2 regions of the Enterobacter cancerogenus genome follow, and region 2 is predicted to be linked to the other one. Evidence: predicted binding sites of a transcription regulator. Region 2 holds the regulator's gene; the other holds the start of a gene.
What was found. The regulator PhoB, encoded in region 2, activates phosphate uptake and scavenging genes when phosphate is short. The targets are predictions, from matches to a motif close to CTGTCATAAAACTGNCNNAT.

Region 1: the regulator PhoB is predicted to act here: its motif matches at 1,295-1,314, upstream of glpT (glycerol-3-phosphate transporter).

The regions. Positions count from the first base shown of each region.
Region 1 is NZ_CP077290.1:4,244,483-4,253,637, forward strand. It holds gene glpA (anaerobic glycerol-3-phosphate dehydrogenase subunit A) at 1-1,170, opposite strand, end outside; gene glpT (glycerol-3-phosphate transporter) at 1,422-2,774, shown strand; partial or broken gene glpQ (glycerophosphodiester phosphodiesterase) at 2,786-3,846, shown strand; gene I6L58_RS20070 (GMC family oxidoreductase) at 4,012-5,553, shown strand; gene I6L58_RS20075 (LysR family transcriptional regulator) at 5,583-6,509, shown strand; gene yfaE (class I ribonucleotide reductase maintenance protein YfaE) at 6,543-6,797, opposite strand; gene nrdB (class Ia ribonucleoside-diphosphate reductase subunit beta) at 6,797-7,927, opposite strand; gene nrdA (class 1a ribonucleoside-diphosphate reductase subunit alpha) at 8,028-9,155, opposite strand, start outside.
Region 2 is NZ_CP077290.1:1,640,642-1,649,796, forward strand. It holds gene I6L58_RS07760 (hydrolase) at 1-551, opposite strand, end outside; gene malZ (maltodextrin glucosidase) at 752-2,569, opposite strand; gene proY (proline-specific permease ProY) at 2,709-4,082, opposite strand; gene brnQ (branched-chain amino acid transporter carrier protein BrnQ) at 4,163-5,482, opposite strand; gene phoR (phosphate regulon sensor histidine kinase PhoR) at 5,892-7,187, opposite strand; gene phoB (phosphate response regulator transcription factor PhoB) at 7,209-7,898, opposite strand; gene sbcD (exonuclease subunit SbcD) at 8,085-9,155, shown strand, end outside.

The sequences.
Region 1 (9,155 bases), 2.2 Mb from region 2:
ACGCGATCCGGGCAGGGGCTGTTCTGCCGTGACGCACGGCGTTGTGTTACCGAGTTTGCGGCAGACCGCATCCGTGGCCCACTCTGCCATCAGGCGGTAGGTCATGAGCTTGCCGCCGGTAATGGTGATAAAGCCCTCCATGCCGTCACGTTGGGCATGATCGAGCAGGACGATCCCCCGGCTGACGTTGCGCCCGCTTGGGTCGTTATCGCTGGCGACCAGCGGTCGCACACCCGCATAGGCGCGCAGAATGCGGGTTTGCGCCATCACCGGAGCCAGTTTCTCGCCTTCGCGCAGCAGGATATCCACCTCTTCGGTCGTCACCCGGTTAACGTCAATCTCGCTGTAATCGACGTGGGCGGAGGTGGTGCCGATAAGCGAAATGGTGTCGCCCGGTACCAGAATATCGGCGTCGGAAGGCTTACGACAGCGGTTGATGACGTGGTTGTTGATGCGATGATCGAGGATCAGCAGTGAACCTTTCGCCGGGAACATGCGGATGGATAAGTCGGCGTATTCCGCGATGCGTTGCCCCCAGATCCCCGCCGCATTAATAACCACGGCGGCATACAGTTCGCTGCGCTCGTTATATTGCGGGTCGAACACCCGCACGCCGCGCACTGTGTTGCCTTCGCGAATAAGCCCGGTGACTTCATGCCCGGTCACAATGCGCGCGCCGTGTTCCCGGGCATCCAGCATATTTGCGGCGGTCAGGCGAAACGGATCGACCGTGCCGTCGGGAACTTTCACCGCGCCGGTGATGGTCGGGTTGACAGACGGCTCCAGCCGACGCGCCAGCGCCGGGTCGATGGCGTCGGCCCGGATCCCTGCGGCCGTGCAGGCGGAAATAAAGGTTTGCTGAAACGCGAGATCGTCTTCGGGAAGGGTAATGAACAGCCCGTTGGTCGGTTCGATGCAGTGGCGGGCGATGCGTTTCAGGATCTGATTTTCCGCAATACACTCCCGCGCCGACTCATCGTCGGTCACCGCGTACCGTGCGCCGCTGTGCAGCAGGCCGTGGTTGCGGCCTGTGGCACCTGTCGCAATATCATGGCGCTCCAGCAGGGTCACGCTCAGGCCACGTAAGGCACAGTCGCGGGCGATGCCGGCCCCGGTTGCGCCGCCGCCAATGATTATCACATCGCTGTAGCGAGGATCGAGAACCGTCATTGTCTTCCCTCTATGTTCGTTTTTTTATCATTTAGCCACACTGAAAATGTGGTTTGTTTGATTTCGAACATAAACGCGCGTTATTCGAAAGTGAAACGTGATTCCATGCGCTTTTTTGCGCATTCTGTCATATTTCTGTAACAATCTGTGCGTTGATTCACAGTAACAATCACCGTGATTTCTTAACATCGCCGCCTCTGGAATCGGGTGCGAGGCACCTTCTCATTCATTACAAGGCCACGGAGGCTGTCATGCTCAGTATCTTTAAACCTGCGCCGCATCGGGCGCGTCTGCCAGAGGCAGAGATAGATCCGCTTTACCGCCGTCTGCGTTGGCAAATCTTCCTGGGGATTTTCTTCGGGTACGCGGCGTATTATCTGGTACGTAAAAACTTCGCGCTCGCCATGCCGTATCTGGTGGAGCAGGGGTTTTCGCGCGGTGATTTAGGGTTTGCGCTCTCGGGGATCTCTATCGCCTACGGGTTTTCCAAATTCATTATGGGGTCGGTGTCGGATCGCTCGAATCCGCGCGTGTTCCTGCCAGCCGGTTTGATTCTGGCGGCTGCGGTGATGTTGTTTATGGGCTTTGTGCCGTGGGCGACGTCCAGTATTGCGATTATGTTTGTGCTGCTGTTCCTCTGCGGCTGGTTCCAGGGGATGGGCTGGCCGCCGTGCGGACGCACCATGGTGCACTGGTGGTCGCAGAAAGAGCGTGGCGGAATTGTGTCGGTCTGGAACTGCGCGCATAACGTGGGCGGGGGTATTCCTCCGCTGCTGTTCCTGCTCGGAATGGCATGGTTCAACGACTGGAAAGCCGCGCTTTACATGCCGGCTTTTGGCGCGATCGTAGTGGCGATTATCGCCTTCGCCCTGATGCGCGATACGCCGCAGTCCTGCGGCCTGCCGCCAATTGAAGAGTACAAAAATGATTATCCGGACGACTACAGCGAACAGCATGAAGAGGAGCTGACGGCCAAACAGATCTTCATGAAGTACGTGCTGCCCAACAAACTGCTGTGGTACATCGCGGTAGCCAACGTTTTCGTTTACCTGCTGCGTTACGGCATCCTCGACTGGTCACCAACCTACCTGAAAGAGGTGAAACACTTCGCGCTGGATAAATCGTCCTGGGCCTACTTCCTGTATGAATACGCGGGTATCCCGGGTACGCTGATTTGTGGCTGGATGTCGGACAAGGTCTTCCGCGGCAACCGTGGTGCAACGGGTGTGTTCTTTATGACCCTGGTGACCATCGCCACCGTCGTTTACTGGCTTAACCCGCCGGGCAACCCGGGCGTGGACATGGCCTGTATGATTGTGATCGGCTTCCTGATCTACGGTCCGGTGATGCTGATTGGCCTGCATGCCCTTGAGCTGGCACCGAAAAAAGCGGCAGGGACGGCGGCAGGCTTTACCGGCCTGTTTGGTTATCTGGGTGGCTCAGTCGCCGCAAGCGCCATTGTCGGCTATACCGTTGACTTCTTCGGCTGGGATGGCGGCTTCATGGTCATGATTGGCGGTAGCGTACTGGCGGTACTGCTGCTGATTGTTGTCATGATTGGTGAAAAACGTCATCACGCCGAAATACAGGCACGTCGTCAATAAGGAGCATTACGATGAAACTGACTCAACTCGCTACCGGCCTGCTGCTGGCCGGTGTCATGACAGGCTCGGCGCTGGCGGCAGATAAGATTGTCATTGCTCACCGTGGCGCCAGCGGCTATCTGCCCGAGCATACGCTGCCCGCGAAAGCGATGGCTTACGCGCAGGGGGCGGATTACCTTGAGCAGGATCTGGTGATGACCAGGGACGACCATCTGGTCGTCCTGCATGACCACTATCTTGACCGCGTCACCGATGTCGCCGACCGTTTTCCCGACCGTGCCCGCAAGGACGGCCGTTATTACGCCATCGACTTCACGCTTGACGAGATCCGCTCGCTGAAATTTACCGAAGGCTTCGAGATTGAAAACGGCAAGAAGGTACAGGTCTATCCGGGGCGTTTCCCGATGGGCAAGTCCGACTTCCGCATTCATACCTTTGAAGAGGAAATCGAGTTTGTTCAGGGGCTGAACCACTCTACCGGTAAAACATAGGTATCTACCCGGAGATCAAAGCGCCGTGGTTCCATCATCAGGAAGGGAAGGACATTGCGGCAAAAACGCTGGATGTGCTGAAGCAGTACGGCTACACCAGTAAGAAGGATAAGGTCTACCTCCAGTGCTTTGATGCGGCTGAACTCAAGCGTATCAAAACCGAGCTGGAACCGAAGCGGGGGATGGATCTCAACCTGGTGCAGCTGATTGCCTATACCGACTGGAATGAAACGCAGGAGAAGCAGCCGGACGGCAAGTGGGTTAACTACAACTACGACTGGATGTTTAAGCCGGGCGCGATGAAGCAGATTGCGCAGCACGCCGACGGCATCGGTCCGGATTACCACATGCTGGTGGCGGAAGGCTCCACGCCGGGACACATTACCTTCACGGCGATGGTGAAAGAGGCGCACGCCAGCAAGATGCAGGTGCATCCATACACGGTACGTGCAGACCAGTTGCCGGACTATGCGACGGATGTGAATCAGCTTTATGACGTGCTGTATAACCAGGCGGGCGTCGACGGGTTGTTTACGGATTTCCCGGATAAAGCGGTGCAGTTCCTGCGAACGTCTCAGTAACGCGTTGCACTAGTATGGACCCGCTTCGGCGGGTCTTTTTTTGTTCATTTTTTATGAACGCCGGTTCGCGTTTGGCGCTCTGTTCAGCGCGGTTGGCCTCACATATTCTCCTTTTATACCCCGGCGTGGCTGTTTTCTGCCGGTAGCGCGACAGAGGAGAAAGAGATGAGTGCAACGACAGCAGGTATCAACGATGTTTGGGACGTGATAGTGGTCGGGGGCGGTTCAGGCGGTGCGGTGGTGGCTGCAAGGCTAAGTGAAAATCCGGACCGGCGCGTGCTGCTGCTGGAAGCGGGGCCGGCCTTTGCGCCAGATGAGTATCCCCCCGAGCTGTCGATGAGTCACAGCGTGGGCGGTGGCGACTATATCTGGGAGCGGGGCACGGCGACCGGAACCGATCACACCGCAGAGCATCTCCGCGCAAGGGTATTGGGCGGCGGATCGGCGATCAATGCCGGGGCCTTCGTCAGGGCCCCCAGGTCTGATTTCGATCGCTGGGTAAAGCGCGGCCTGACGGACTGGTCTTTCGATAAGGTCTTACCCTGGTTCAAGACGCTGGAGAGCGCCGATTATGGCGACGATGACTGGCACGGGCGTCACGGACCTGTACCGGTCAGGCTGCCGACGCTGGCATCGTTGAGCCCCGCCAGCCAGGCGTTTTATCACGCCTGCCGTGCACATGGTTTTGCGGAAATTGCAGACGTGAACGGGCCGCATCAGCACGGTATTGCCCTCTATCCGCTCAATGTCGTGAACGGCGTCAGGCAGAACACCGGCATGGTTTATCTCAACGCGCAGGTTCGCGCCAGGCCTAATCTGGAAATCGCAGGCATGGCGGTGGTCGACAAAGTTCTGTTGAATAAAGGCCGCGTCGAGGGCGTGCAACTGGCCGAGGGCAACCGCCTGTTTGCCGATACGGTGTTCCTGTGCGCTGGCGCGGCGGGAACGCCCGCTATACTGCTCCGCTCGGGCGTGGGGCCAGGGAGTGATTTGCGCCAGCTTGATATTCCCGTCTGCCAGGATTTACCTGTAGGGCTGAATCTGCAGGAGCAGCCGGTGAACGGTATTATGCTCGGCACGCTGCCGCCGCAGAGCGACAGCCCACCCATCGGCGCGACGCTCTGGACCCGTTCCACCCTGGCGGAACCCGGTGAGCTGGATATTTACATCAGTAATAACCATTTCGTTGATCCGGCGCTGTTTCCGCAAGGGTCAGGCTTTCAGCTGTTTTATACCGTTTCACGCCCCTGGTCGCGCGGGACGCTGACGCTCACCAGCCGTAACCCGCTGCTGAAGCCGAACATCGATCTCAATCTGCTGGACGATGAGCGGGACGTCGCGCGTATGCTGGAGGCGTTGGAACTGTCGCGCGCGCTGGTGGAGGAAACATCGTTGCGCGAGCTGGTCACCGGGGAATATCCCGGTGTGAAGGGCGGCAAGCTGGCGGTCACGAAGTCGCAAAAGGTGAAAGAGCAGTACGCAACGGTCAAGAGCAATCTTCACCTCTCCGCCACGGCACCGATGGGGCTGGAGAGCGATCCGCAGGCCGTTGTGGATCAGCAGGGCCGCGTGTTGGGTACCCAGGGACTTTATGTTGCCGATGCGTCAATTTTCCCGGACGTGCCCTCTCAGGCCACCAACCCGGATGTGATCATGGCAGCAGAATATATCGCCAGCCGTTTCGCCGCCTCCGCCAGTGGGCCATAGTAAAAGGACGTGCCCGAACGGAATATCTGATGAACAAATTCGTGGAGATGAGCACCTTTGTCGCGGTGGTGGACGCGCTGAGCGTTGTCGGCGCGTCGCAAAAGCTGGGGACAACGAAATCGGTGGTTAGCCAGCGTATCAAGGGGCTGGAGAAGCGCCTGGGCGTAAGCCTGCTGGAGCGCGGGACGAGCCTGAGTCTCACGGAACAGGGGCTGTTGTTCTACCGCGAATGCGTACGCATTCTGGATGAGGTAAGCCTTGCGGAAGAGGCGGTGACGCCAGGGCGAACCGACGTCTGTGGCAGGCTGCGAATGACCACTTCTCACACCTTTATGTGTACGCACCTGTCACCCATTCTGGCCGATTTCGCCGCGCGCTATCCGCAGATCGCGCTGGATATCATCACTGAAGATCGGCATATCAATATGCATCAGCCCGGCTTTGACGTGGCGATCCGCCTTGGCACACTGCCGGATTCCACCCTGATTGCCCGGCATCTGGCGCGTAACCTGACCTATTTATGCGCCAGCCCGGCCTATCTCCAGCGTTGCGGCACGCCGCTGCATCCAGAGGAACTGGCGCACCACGACGGGCTACTGTACAGCCACCGCGCGCCGGGCGGCATCTGGCAGCTTGTTCATCAGGGGGAGGTTCAGCCATGGCGCGTCCGCAGTCGTCTGCGTTCGGATAACGCCTTCAGCCTGCTGGCAGCTGCAAAGGCCGGATTGGGTATTATGGTGCTGCCGCTTTTTTTAGGCGCAGAGGCTGTTGAAAAAGGTGAACTGCAGGTGATACTGCCCGAGTGGCGTCCGGATGGTGGGAATATTGTTGCCCTGTATCGCAAAACGCGTCGGGATTCACCGGTGATACAGGCTTTAGTGAACTGCATTGGAGAACATCTGGGCGCGGAGCCAGAATGGGAAAGACGATTGCGCCTGAATGGACAACTGCCCTGATGCCCTCTCCCACAGGAAGAGGGCACAGGGACGTTACATCTCGATCTCAATATCGCCTTTTGCCCGGCAGCAGCAGGGCAAAATTTCCCCTTCGCTGATAAAGGCCAGCGGTTCGGTCAGCCAGTCCACCTGGCCTGCGACCAGGCGACAGCGGCACGAGCCGCAATAGCCTTCCCGACACTGATACTCAACCTCAACCTGATGGGCCTCAAGGGCGACCAACAGGGAAGGGTGCTCTTCCCGACACAGGACTTCTGTGCCGGTAAGGCGTAGCGTCACCCGGCTCATCAGAGCTGGAAGTCGCTCAGGTCGTCGGTGTTGACTTCAGAATCAATCTGACCGACCAGGTAAGAGCTGACTTCCACTTCCTGAGGCGCGACCTGCACGTTATCGGACACCAGCCAGGTGTTGATCCACGGGATAGGGTTTGAGCGTGTCTGGAACGGCAGATCAAGACCCACCGCCTGCATACGGATGTTGGTGATGTACTCAACGTACTGACACAGGATGTCCTTGTTCAGACCAATCATGGAGCCGTCGCGGAACAGGTAATCTGCCCACTCTTTCTCCTGCTGTGCGGCCTGCACGAACAGGTCGTAGCACTCCTGTTTGCACTCTTCGGCGATAGCCGCCATTTCCGGGTCGTCCGTACCGCTGCGCAGCAGGTTCAGCATGTGCTGGGTACCGGTCAGGTGCAGGGCTTCGTCACGGGCGATCAGACGAATAATTTTGGCGTTGCCTTCCATCAGCTTGCGCTCGGCAAAGGCGAAGGAGCAGGCGAAGCTGACGTAGAAGCGGATCGCTTCCAGCGCGTTAACGCTCATCAGGCACAGATACAGCTGCTTTTTCAGCGCGCGCAGGTTCACGGTGACAGTTCTGCCGTTCACGTTGTGGGTGCCTTCGCCCAGCAGATGCCAGTAGCTGGTCATCTCAATCAGCTCGTCGTAGTAGTGCGCGATGCCTTCGGCACGCTTCTGGATCTGCTCGTTGGTGACGATATCGTCAAACACCACCGCCGGATCGTTCACGATATTGCGGATGATATGGGTGTACGAGCGGGAGTGGATCGTTTCGGAGAACGCCCAGGTCTCAACCCAGGTTTCCAGCTCCGGAATGGAGATCAGCGGCAGCAGCGCCACGTTCGGGCTACGGCCCTGAATGGAGTCCAGCAGCGTCTGATACTTCAGGTTGCTAAGGAAGATATGCTTTTCGTGTTCCGGCAGGGCCTGGAAATCGATACGGTCGCGAGAGACGTCAACTTCTTCCGGGCGCCAGAAAAAGGAGAGTTGCTTTTCAATCAGCTTTTCGAAGATGTCATATTTTTGCTGATCGTAGCGTGCCACGTTGACCGGCTGGCCGAAGAACATGGGCTCTTTGAGCTGGTCGTTTTTCGTCTGTGAAAAGGTGGTATATGCCATTGCGGTGAGTCCTGTTGAGATTTTATTGCCCGGCGGCACTGCGTTTGCCGGGCCTACAAAACCGTAGGCCGGGTAAGCGTAGCGCCACCCGGCGAAGTGCTTAGATCTTACATGCGCCGCTTTCGCAGCCATCGTCCTGAATTGACGGCACCATATCGTCCTGCGCGTCTTCTGCACCGTCACGGGTGTTGTGATAGTACAGGGTCTTCACGCCAAATTTATAGGCGGTGAGCAGGTCTTTCAGCAGTTGCTGCATCGGAACCTTGCCAGACGGGAAGCGCGTCGGGTCATAGTTGGTATTCGCCGAGATCGACTGGTCGATAAACTTCTGCATGATACCCACCAGCTGCAGGTAACCGTCGTTGTTCGGCATTTCCCACAGCAGTTCGTAGTTGTTGCCCAGCGTCTCGTAATCGGGTACGACCTGGCGCAGCACGCCGTCTTTCGACGCTTTGATGCTGACGTGGCCGCGCGGTGGCTCGATGCCGTTGGTGGCGTTAGAGATCTGCGAAGAGGTCTCGGACGGCATCAGGGCAGAGAGCGTGGAGTTACGCAGGCCGTGAGTCTTGATGGACTCGCGCAGGCCTTCCCAGTCCAGGTGCAGCGGTTCGCTGACGATCCCGTCCAGGTCTTTCTTATAGGTGTCGATCGGCAGAATGCCTTTCGCATAGGTGGTTTCGTTGAACCACGGGCACGCGCCTTGCTCTTTTGCCAGCTCGTTGGAGGCTTTCATCAGGTAATACTGAATAGCTTCAAACGTCTGGTGCGTCAGGTTGTTGGCGCTGCCGTCGGAGTAACGCTTACCGTTTTTCGCCAGCCAGTAGGCGAAGTTAATCACGCCAATCCCCAGGGTACGACGACCCATCGCGCCGCGTTTGGCCGCCGGGATTGGGTAGTCCTGATAGTCGAGCAGGGCGTCGAGTGCGCGAACCGCCAGCACCGCCAGCTCTTCCAGCTCGTCCAGGCTCTTAATCGCGCCCAGGTTGAAGGCAGACAGCGTACACAGCGCGATTTCACCGTTCTCATCGTTCACGTCATTGAGCGGTTTGGTCGGCAGGGCGATCTCCAGACACAGGTTGGACTGGCGCACCGGCGCAACAACCGGATCGAACGGGCTGTGGGTATTGCAGTGGTCAACGTTCTGGATGTAGATACGGCCAGTAGAGGCACGTTCCTGCATCATCAGCGAGAACAGGTCGACGGCCTTCACGCGCTGCTTGCGAATGCT
Region 2 (9,155 bases):
ATCACCGCATCGTAGGTGCCTTTACGTGACCAGTCGCGCTGGTACTCAAGCAGAACCTGCTGCCAGGTCACCGGCACCGCACCGGCCTGTACCATACGGTCGATAGCGCGTTCATGGGCATCCACAGAAGTGCCGCCGGAGGTGTCGGTTACCACGTAGACTTCAAAGCCCTCATCCAGCGCCATCAGCGCCGGGAAGGTCAGGCAGACTTCGGTCCACAGGGCAGAGATGATGAGTTTTTTGCGGCCCGTCGCTTTTACCGCCGCAACAAACGCGTCATCTTCCCAGGAGTTCATTGAGGTACGTTCAATCGGTTTGACGTCAGGATGAACTGCCAGCAATTCTGGCCAGATATAACCACTAAAACTTTTTGTTTCGACTGAGGTATAGATAACCGGTATATCAAATATTTTGCCGGCTTTCGCCAGGGCAATCGTATTATTCTTTAATAATTGTCGGTCAATATTAGCGACACCAAAGGACATTTGTGGCTGGTGATCGATAAAAATTAATGCGGAGTTTTGTGGGTCAATCAGTTCACGAATAGACATAAAAGTACCTTTTAATCAATGTGTTAAAAGCCAACGTTTGTGTGTGCTAAATGAGAAAGGGCCCTGACTGATTAAGCAAATTGAGTATAGCGAGAATTGATTAAGAGGATATTAAAGAAATTTGTCTCCTCTGGTGAATTAAACAGAACAAGATCGAATATATTCTGCGGCAGGAAATAAACACCTGCCGCGATTAAGGATTAATTGCCGAACCAGATACTGGCGGAAATGGCAGGTAGCGACAGGATATTTTCCTGAATGGTGCCTTTTCCCTCTTTAAGCAGCCACCTTTTTACGTTTAGCAGCGGAGAGTGGTCCAGCACCACCTCACAGGCTTCACCGCGGTTTATCGCCACCAGCACGCGCTGCTGGTTATAGACGCGGACAAACACCACCACGTTATCGTGGGCGTAGACCACCTGACAGCCGCCGTAGCGCAGGGCGAGACTCTGTTTACGCACTTTCGCCAGACGCTGATAGAGGCTAAACAGCACCTTGTCCTGTTTTTCTGGCTCCCATGGGAAGGTTTTGCGGCAGAACGGATCGTTATTGCCATCCAGCCCCACCTCATCGCCGTAGTAAATGCAGGGTATGCCCGGCCAGGTAAAGAGCCAGGTAACGGCCAGCGGCAGGCGCGCCACGTCCTTACCCAGTAGCGATTTAAAGCGGGCGGTATCGTGGCTGTCCAGCTGGTTGAACATCCTGAGCTGCTGCTGATGCGACAGCCCAGCGCGGTAGTTATCCATCCACGCCATGCAGGTTTCAGCGTCGATATGCTGCGGATCGTAAGAGATATCCGTGTTGGCAAGGAATCCCCACAGCGGGAAGGTAAAGCCGCGATAGTTCATCGACGCATCTTCTGCATCGGCCTGCAGCCACTGGCGGGCGTCGCCAAAATGTTCACCAAAGACGAACGCGTCGGGGTTGGCGACTTTCGCCGAGTGGGTGATTGCGGCAACGTGGGTCAGGTTGTTTCGCGCCCCACCCGCTTCGCCCAGCATATGCACCACGTCCAGCCGCCAGCCGTCCATGCTCCACGGCGCCTTCAGCCAGTGGCGCACAATGCTCTCATCGCCACCGTAAATCTCATTCACCAGCGTGGGCGACTGAAAATCCAGCTTCGGCAGGCTGGGATAGCCCAGCCAGTCGAGCGCGCGCCCTTCCTCATCGAAGCTGTACCAGTCGCGCTGCGGCGAATCCGGGTTGTGGCACGCGCCGCCCATCGACTGGTTATGGCGATCAAACCAGGCGTGCGAATCGCCGCTGTGGTTGAATACGCCGTCCAGAACCAGACGCATACCTTCGCGCCGCGTATTTTCCCGTAAGCGCAGGAGCGCTTCATCGCCGCCAAACTGCTCGTCAACGTGACGATAGTCCTGGGTATCGTATTTGTGCACGCTCGGGGCTTTAAACACCGGGTTCAGGTACAACGCGGTGACGCCGAGGGATTTCAGGTACGGAAGTTTTGCGCTGATCCCGTCGAGATCGCCGCCGTAAAAGGTCGAGCCGCCCGCCTGCGCGGTAAGCGGTTCATCCCATGCTTTCAGGATAATTTCGTGCCCTGCCGCATGGTGGTAATAGACCTTATCCTGATCCGTGGACCGCTTTTCGCTTCGGGCAAAGCGGTCCGGGAAAATCTGGTAAAAGACCTGGTCATTAACCCACTGCGGGCCGTGATCGGGATAATCCACCGCGAATTGCTCCAGGCGCGCGGGCGGGAAACGGCTGAACCCCTGCGGAGTGAACCACAGTTGGCGGTTATTCCACAGCAGTTTAAAGCTATAGCGCCGACGCGGCTGGCCGCTGCCCAAATCAATATTCGCCCGCCACGCCGTCACCCCAGGCTGCGGCTGGCTGCGCTGTTTGTGCATTTTCAGCGTCGTTTCTTCGTTATCCACTTCAGCGCGAAGCGTCACGCGTTCAGGCTGATTTTCTCCTGCCAGCCAGAGCGTAATCACCAGATTGTCTTTGTTTTGCTTAACAAATGGGGCAACCGGAAGGTGCCAGGCATTTAACATCACGAATCCCCTTTGATGAAATTGACGTCACCTTGCCACAGGGTAGTTAAGGTTAGCTCACCATGAGGGGATTTATTGGGGGAGGAGGACGGGGGAGGAGGCATCAGGCCCCTCTCCCACAGGGAGAGGGGAAAGAGGATTACTGCGCTTGCGCCAGCTGACGGTCATGGCGGCGTTTAAACACCCAGCCCACCAGCAGCAGGACGATCCACGCCAGGCCGACGTACAGCGAAATGCGGGTATCCGGGTGATAGCCAATCAGGCCGATGATAAACACCAGGAAGATCAGCCCGGCCACGGTGGTTGGTACCCCGCCCGGCACTTTAAACTTCAGCGCCTTAACCTCGTCCGGCGGCAGCCGACGGCGGAACGCAATCTGCGACAGCAAAATCATGATCCACACCCACACGGTAGCGAACGTGGCCAGCGAGGCAATCACCAGGAAGACGTTTTCCGGCATGATGTAGTTCAGGTAAACCGAGAACAGCAGCGCAACGGTCATGACCACCACCGTCACCCACGGCGTACCGCGGCGCGACGTTTTGGCAAACACCTTCGGCGCGCTGCCCTGCTCCGCCATGCCGTGCAGCATACGGCCTACGCCAAACACGTCACTGTTGATCGCGGAAAGCGACGCGGTGAGCACCACGAAGTTCAGAATGCTGGCCGCAAAGGCAATGCCCATGTGCTGGAAGGTCAATACGAACGGACTGCCGTTGGTGCCCACCTGGTTCCACGGATAAATGGACATGATCACGAACAGCGTACCCACGTAGAACACCAGAATACGCATCGGCACGGAGTTGATGGCGCGCGGAATGGATTTCTCCGGGTCTTTCGCTTCGCCCGCGGTAATACCGATAATCTCGATCCCACCGTAGGCAAACATCACCATTTGCAGCGACATCACCATTCCAAGCCAGCCGTTGCTGAAGAAGCCACCGTTGGTCCACAGGTTATGGATCCCGGTCGGCTGCCCGCCGTTACCAATACCCCAGATGATGATGCCGAAACCGGCGAGGATCATGATGATGATGGTCGCGACTTTGAAGAAGGAGAACCAGAACTCCAGTTCACCAAACACCTTCACGCTCATCAGATTCACGGCGCAGATGATCAGCACGACGCTCAGCACCCATATCCAGTGCGGGACGGCGGGGAACCAGACGCCCATATAGATACCAAACGCCGTGACGTCGGCAATTGCCACTATCAGGATTTCAAAGCAGTAGGTCCACCCGGTAATGAAGCCCGCCAGTGGGCCGAGGTTTTCCTGAGCATAACGCGAGAAGGAGCTGGCGGACGGATTATGAACCGACATCTCCCCGAGCGCGCGCATAATGATGTAGGCCGCCACGCCGCCGATGATATAGGCCAGCAGCACGCTGGGACCGGCCATTTTGATGGCATCTGCCGAGCCATAAAAAAGACCGGTACCGATAGCAGAGCCCAGCGCCATAAAGCGGATGTGGCGAGTGCTCAGTCCACGTTTAAGTTTGTTAGTGCTTTCCATTTAAGTCTTGCCATTCAACACGAAAAAACAAAAAACCACGGGGCCTTAAGCCCCGTGGTTAAACACTTTGTTGCCGTTGATTAATGGGCGTTCGATGTTACCTGACGCCCTGCAGCACGGTCCCAGACAATGGCCAGAACCAGCGCGACAACGGTAGGCAGCAGCCAGGCCAGACCTTGCTCGGACAGCGGCAGACGCTGTGTCCAGCCAGGCAGCACTTCACTGAATGCCGATGCTTTAATCCCGTCAAGGATACCAAAAATCAGGCTGATAAACATGGCCGGCGCAATAATTCGCGAGGAGTTGTTCCACCATGGACGGGTAAAGCTCAGCACCACCAGCACGATGCACGGCGGATAGATGGCCGTCAGCACCGGAATAGAGATTTGAATCAGGTGGCTCAGCCCCAGGTTGGATACCGCCATGGAGAAGATGCCAAGGATAAAGACCAGCGTGCGGTAAGAGAGCGGCAGATACTGGGCAAAGAACTCCGCACAGGCGCAGGTCAGGCCAACCGCGGTCACCAGACACGCCAGGAAGATCAGTACCGCCAGCAGCATGCTGCCCGCACCACCAAAGGTGTGCTGAACGTAAGCATGCAGGATCGCCGCACCGTTGGCATTCTGATCAACCAGCGTTGCGCTATCGGACCCCAGGCGGAACAGCGCCAGATACAGCAGCGTCAGGCCCACACCGGCCATCAGGCCAGCCCAGATGGTGTAGCGGGTCAACAGACGCGCTTCGGTCACGCCGCGAGAACGCGCGGCATTCACGATAACAATACCGAAGACCATCGCACCCAGCGTATCCATCGTCAGATAGCCGTTTACAAAGCCGTTAGAGAAGGCTGCGTTCTGGTAGGCATCCATCGCGTGGCTGATAGGCCCCGCCGGCCAGATGATGGCGGCAACGGCCAGCACGATCAGCGCAATGATTTTCAGCGGAGCCAGGAAATTACCCACGGTATCCAGCAGTTTGCCCGGATAAAGGGAAACCAGAATCACGATGGCAAAATAAACCAGGCTGTAGATAAACAGCGGCATCGCGCCGTCACCGGTCAGCGGAGCAATCCCCACTTCGAAGGAGACGGTCGCGGTACGCGGGGTCGCAAACAGCGGGCCAACGGCCAGATAGCAGACGGTCGCCAGCAGGACGCCCGCCACTTTGCCAATTGGCGTGCTGAGGCTATCGACGCCGCCACCCACTTTCGCCAGCGCGACCACGGTAAGCACCGGCAGCCCCACGGCAGTAATCAGGAAGCCAAACGCGGCGGTCCAGACGTGTTCACCCGCCTGTAAACCAACCATAGGAGGGAAAATGATGTTGCCTGCGCCAACGAACAGCGCAAATGTCATAAAGCCCAGCGCGATGATGTCACGCGATTTTAAGTGATGGGTCATAGAACCTTACTGCCTGTGGATGTGGTGTTGAAAACGTTGAGATTTTCGCCATCCCTCGCGGGACGATACAGCGGAAAATTTGCTCAATTTCAGCGGGATATGCTCCCGTCCTGGCGTGGCGAAGAATAGTTTTTCGATTTACCACGCAAATACAGTCGGTCTGACAGTATATGGGGGGCAATTTAAACGCTTATAACGTTTAAAGGCAAGGAGGGATCGTAAAACCAGAACAATATACCAGCATAGAAATTCAAGGCAGCACGATACGCCATATTCAGGAAAAACCCATGGCTAATCATGCGAACAAAAAAACAACAGCCGTATAATATTCACCCGCGTTTCGCTTGACTGCAAAGCAAACGGGCCAGCATACGCTGACCCGTGGAAAGGTAAAATGACACACCCGCCGTCAGGCGATCTTTTTGGCAATCAATCGTTCCGGCATGACGAAACTGAAACGGGTTCCTTTGCCCGGCGTACTCTGAATATCAAGACGGCTTTCGTGGTGATTCACCGCATGTTTCACAATCGCCAGTCCAAGACCGCTGCCCCCGGTCTGGCGTGAGCGCGCTTTATCCACACGGTAAAAACGCTCGGTCAGGCGCGGAAGGTGCTCCGGCGCAATGCCCGGCCCGTTATCCTCGACGCTGAACTCAGCCCCCGCCGGGGTAGGCTGCCAGCGCACTACGATATGCGTTCCCTCCGGCGTGTGGTTCACCGCGTTATAGACCAGGTTGGAGATGGCGCTGCGCAGCTCATCCTCGCTGCCGAGCACTTTGAGGCTGTTATCCACCTCAAAGCTGAAGGAGTGTTTCTTATGGCTTAACGTCTGTGCTTCACGCTCCACCACGCGCAGCATCATCGGCACGTCAATGGTGTCAGTGAGCGCCAGCGACGGAGCCGCTTCAATTTTCGAGAGCGTCAGCAGCTGCTTCACCAGCCCTTCCATCCGGTGCGTCTGCTCGCGCATGGTGTGCAGGGCTTTCTCGCGCGGTGCTCCTTCCAGCGTTTGCTCCTGCATCATCTCCAGATAGCCCTGCAGCACCGTCAGCGGCGTGCGCAGTTCGTGGCTAACGTTGGCGAAGAAGTTGCGGCGCGCCCCTTCCAGCTGGTGCATCTGGGTCACGTCGCGCGCCACCATCAGCCACTGCCGATCGCTGTAGGGCATCACGCGGATCTCAAGATGACGGCCATTGTTGAGCTTCAGATCGTGCGGGCGGGTAAAGTCACGCTTTTTGAGGTACAGCGTGAACTCGGGATAACGCAGAAGGTTAAGGATATTCTGGCCATTGTCATCCGGCCAGCGCAGGCCGAGCAGCTGTTGCGCCAGGCCGTTACACCAGAAGATGGTCCCCTCTTCGGTGGTTAAAATAACCGCATCCGGCAGCGATTCTGCGCCGCTGCGAAAGCGTTTTATCAGGCTGCCCAGCTCGCGGCGGCGCTTTTTATTACGCATCTGCATCTGATGCAGGCCGTACAGCAGCGGCTCCCAGCTTCCGCTTCCCGGCGGAGGGGTCATACTTCTGTCCACCCACAGCCACCAGGAGAGGCGCAGCAGATTCCAGAAATGCCAGATCAGCAATCCGGTCACCGCGGCCAGTAAAAACCACGGCAGATAGCCAAAAATAGCCCCCAGAATGAAGGCCGGAATACAGCATAAGATCAGTTCAAAGACGAGCCTTTTCCATGACAGACGTTCCAGCACGCGTCACACTCCTGTCATTGTTCAGAAACGGGTCGAAAAACGATAACCCGTGCCGCGGACCGTCTGCACCATGCGATCGTGGCCGCTCAGTTCCAGCGCTTTACGCAGGCGGCGAATATGGACGTCAACCGTTCGGTCTTCGACATAGACGTTAGTTCCCCAGACGTTATTCAGCAACTGTTCGCGGCTGTAGACGCGCTCCGGGTGGGTCATAAAGAAGTGCAGGAGCTTAAATTCGGTCGGCCCCATGTCGAGAGGATTTTCGCCGGTCATGACGCGGTGCGAGGTCGGGTCAAGGCTCAGGCCCTGCATCTCAATCACCTCTTCCACCGCCATCGGCGAAATACGGCGCATCACGGCTTTAATGCGGGCAACCAGCTCCTTCGGGGAGAACGGCTTGGTAATGTAATCATCCGCGCCGGTTTCCAGACCGCGAACGCGATCCTCTTCTTCACCGCGCGCCGTCAGCATAACCACCGGAATATCGCGGGTCATCGCTTCACGTTTAATGTGTTTGATAAACTGCAGTCCGGAGCCGCCGGGCAGCATCCAGTCCAGCAGGATCAAGTCGGGCCAGGGTTCATTCAGCTGATTCACCGCACTGTCATAATCTTCCGCTTCAATCGGCTGGAAACCGTTTTGTTCGAGCACGAAGCACACCATTTCACGAATCGGAGCTTCATCTTCTACGACCAGAATACGTCTCGCCATACTTTGCCCTGTTTTGTCTTATTTAAGTTACATGTTGTAATTCGGCGCCATTATGCGTCAGATTTATGACAGATTTATGAAAAACATTACCATCATCAATGGCAAACTGTTGTTTTATTACAGCGGTTATTTTCCGTTCCCTGAAAGTTTATAATCCCCCCCATCTTTTTTCGCCACGGATCTGATATGCGCATACTTCACACCTCGGACTGGCATCTGGGTCAAAATTTTTACAGCAAAAGCCGCGCCGCTGAACATGAAGCGTTTCTGAACTGGCTGCTGGAGACGGCCCGGTTGCAGGAGGTCGACGCAATTATCGTGGCAGGCGATATTTTTGATACCGGACAGCCGCCGAGCTATGCGCGCGAGTTGTATAACCGCTTTGTGGTCAACCTGCAGCAAACCGGCTGTCATCTGGTGATTGTCGCGGGCAACCATGACTCCGTCGCCACGCTGAATGAATCCCGCGATATTCTGGCGTTCCTCAACACGACCGTGGTGGCGAGTGCCGGGCACGCGCCGCAGATCCTGAACAAACGCGACGGCACGCCGGGGGCAGTGCTGTGCCCGATCCCGTTTTTACGCCCGCGGGATATCGTTCAAAGCCAGGCCGGCCTTTCCGGCAGCGAAAAGCAGAAGCATTTATTGCAGGCCATCACCGACTATTATCACCAGCAGCACGCACAGGCCTGCACCCTGCGCGGTGAACAACCTCTTCCCGTTATTGCCACCGGCCATTTGACCACCGTCGGAGCCAGTAAAAGTGACGCGGTTCGCGAGATCTATATCGGCACCCTGGACGCCTTCCCGGCGCAAAACTTCCCGCCTGCCGACTACATCGCCCTTGGGCACATTCACCGCGCGCAGGTGATTGGCGGCTGCGAACACATCCGCTACTGTGGCTCGCCCATTCCGCTCAGTTTTGACGAAACGGGCAAGGCGAAATGCGTGCATCTGGTGAGCTTCACCGACGGCAAACTCAGCGCCGTTGAGCCGCTGGAAGTCCCTGTCACCCAGCCGCTGGCGGTACTGAAGGGCGATCTGGCCGCCATTACCGCCCAGCTTGAGCAGTGGCGCGGCGCAGAGCTTAACCCGCCCGTCTGGCTGGATATCGAAATCACCACTGACAACTACCTGCACGATATGCAGCGCAAAATTCAGGCGCTGACGGAAGATCTTCCCGTCGAAGTGTTGCTGGTACGCCGCAGCCGCGAGCAGCGCGAGAAACTTCTCTCAGGTGCCCGGCGCGAAACGCTT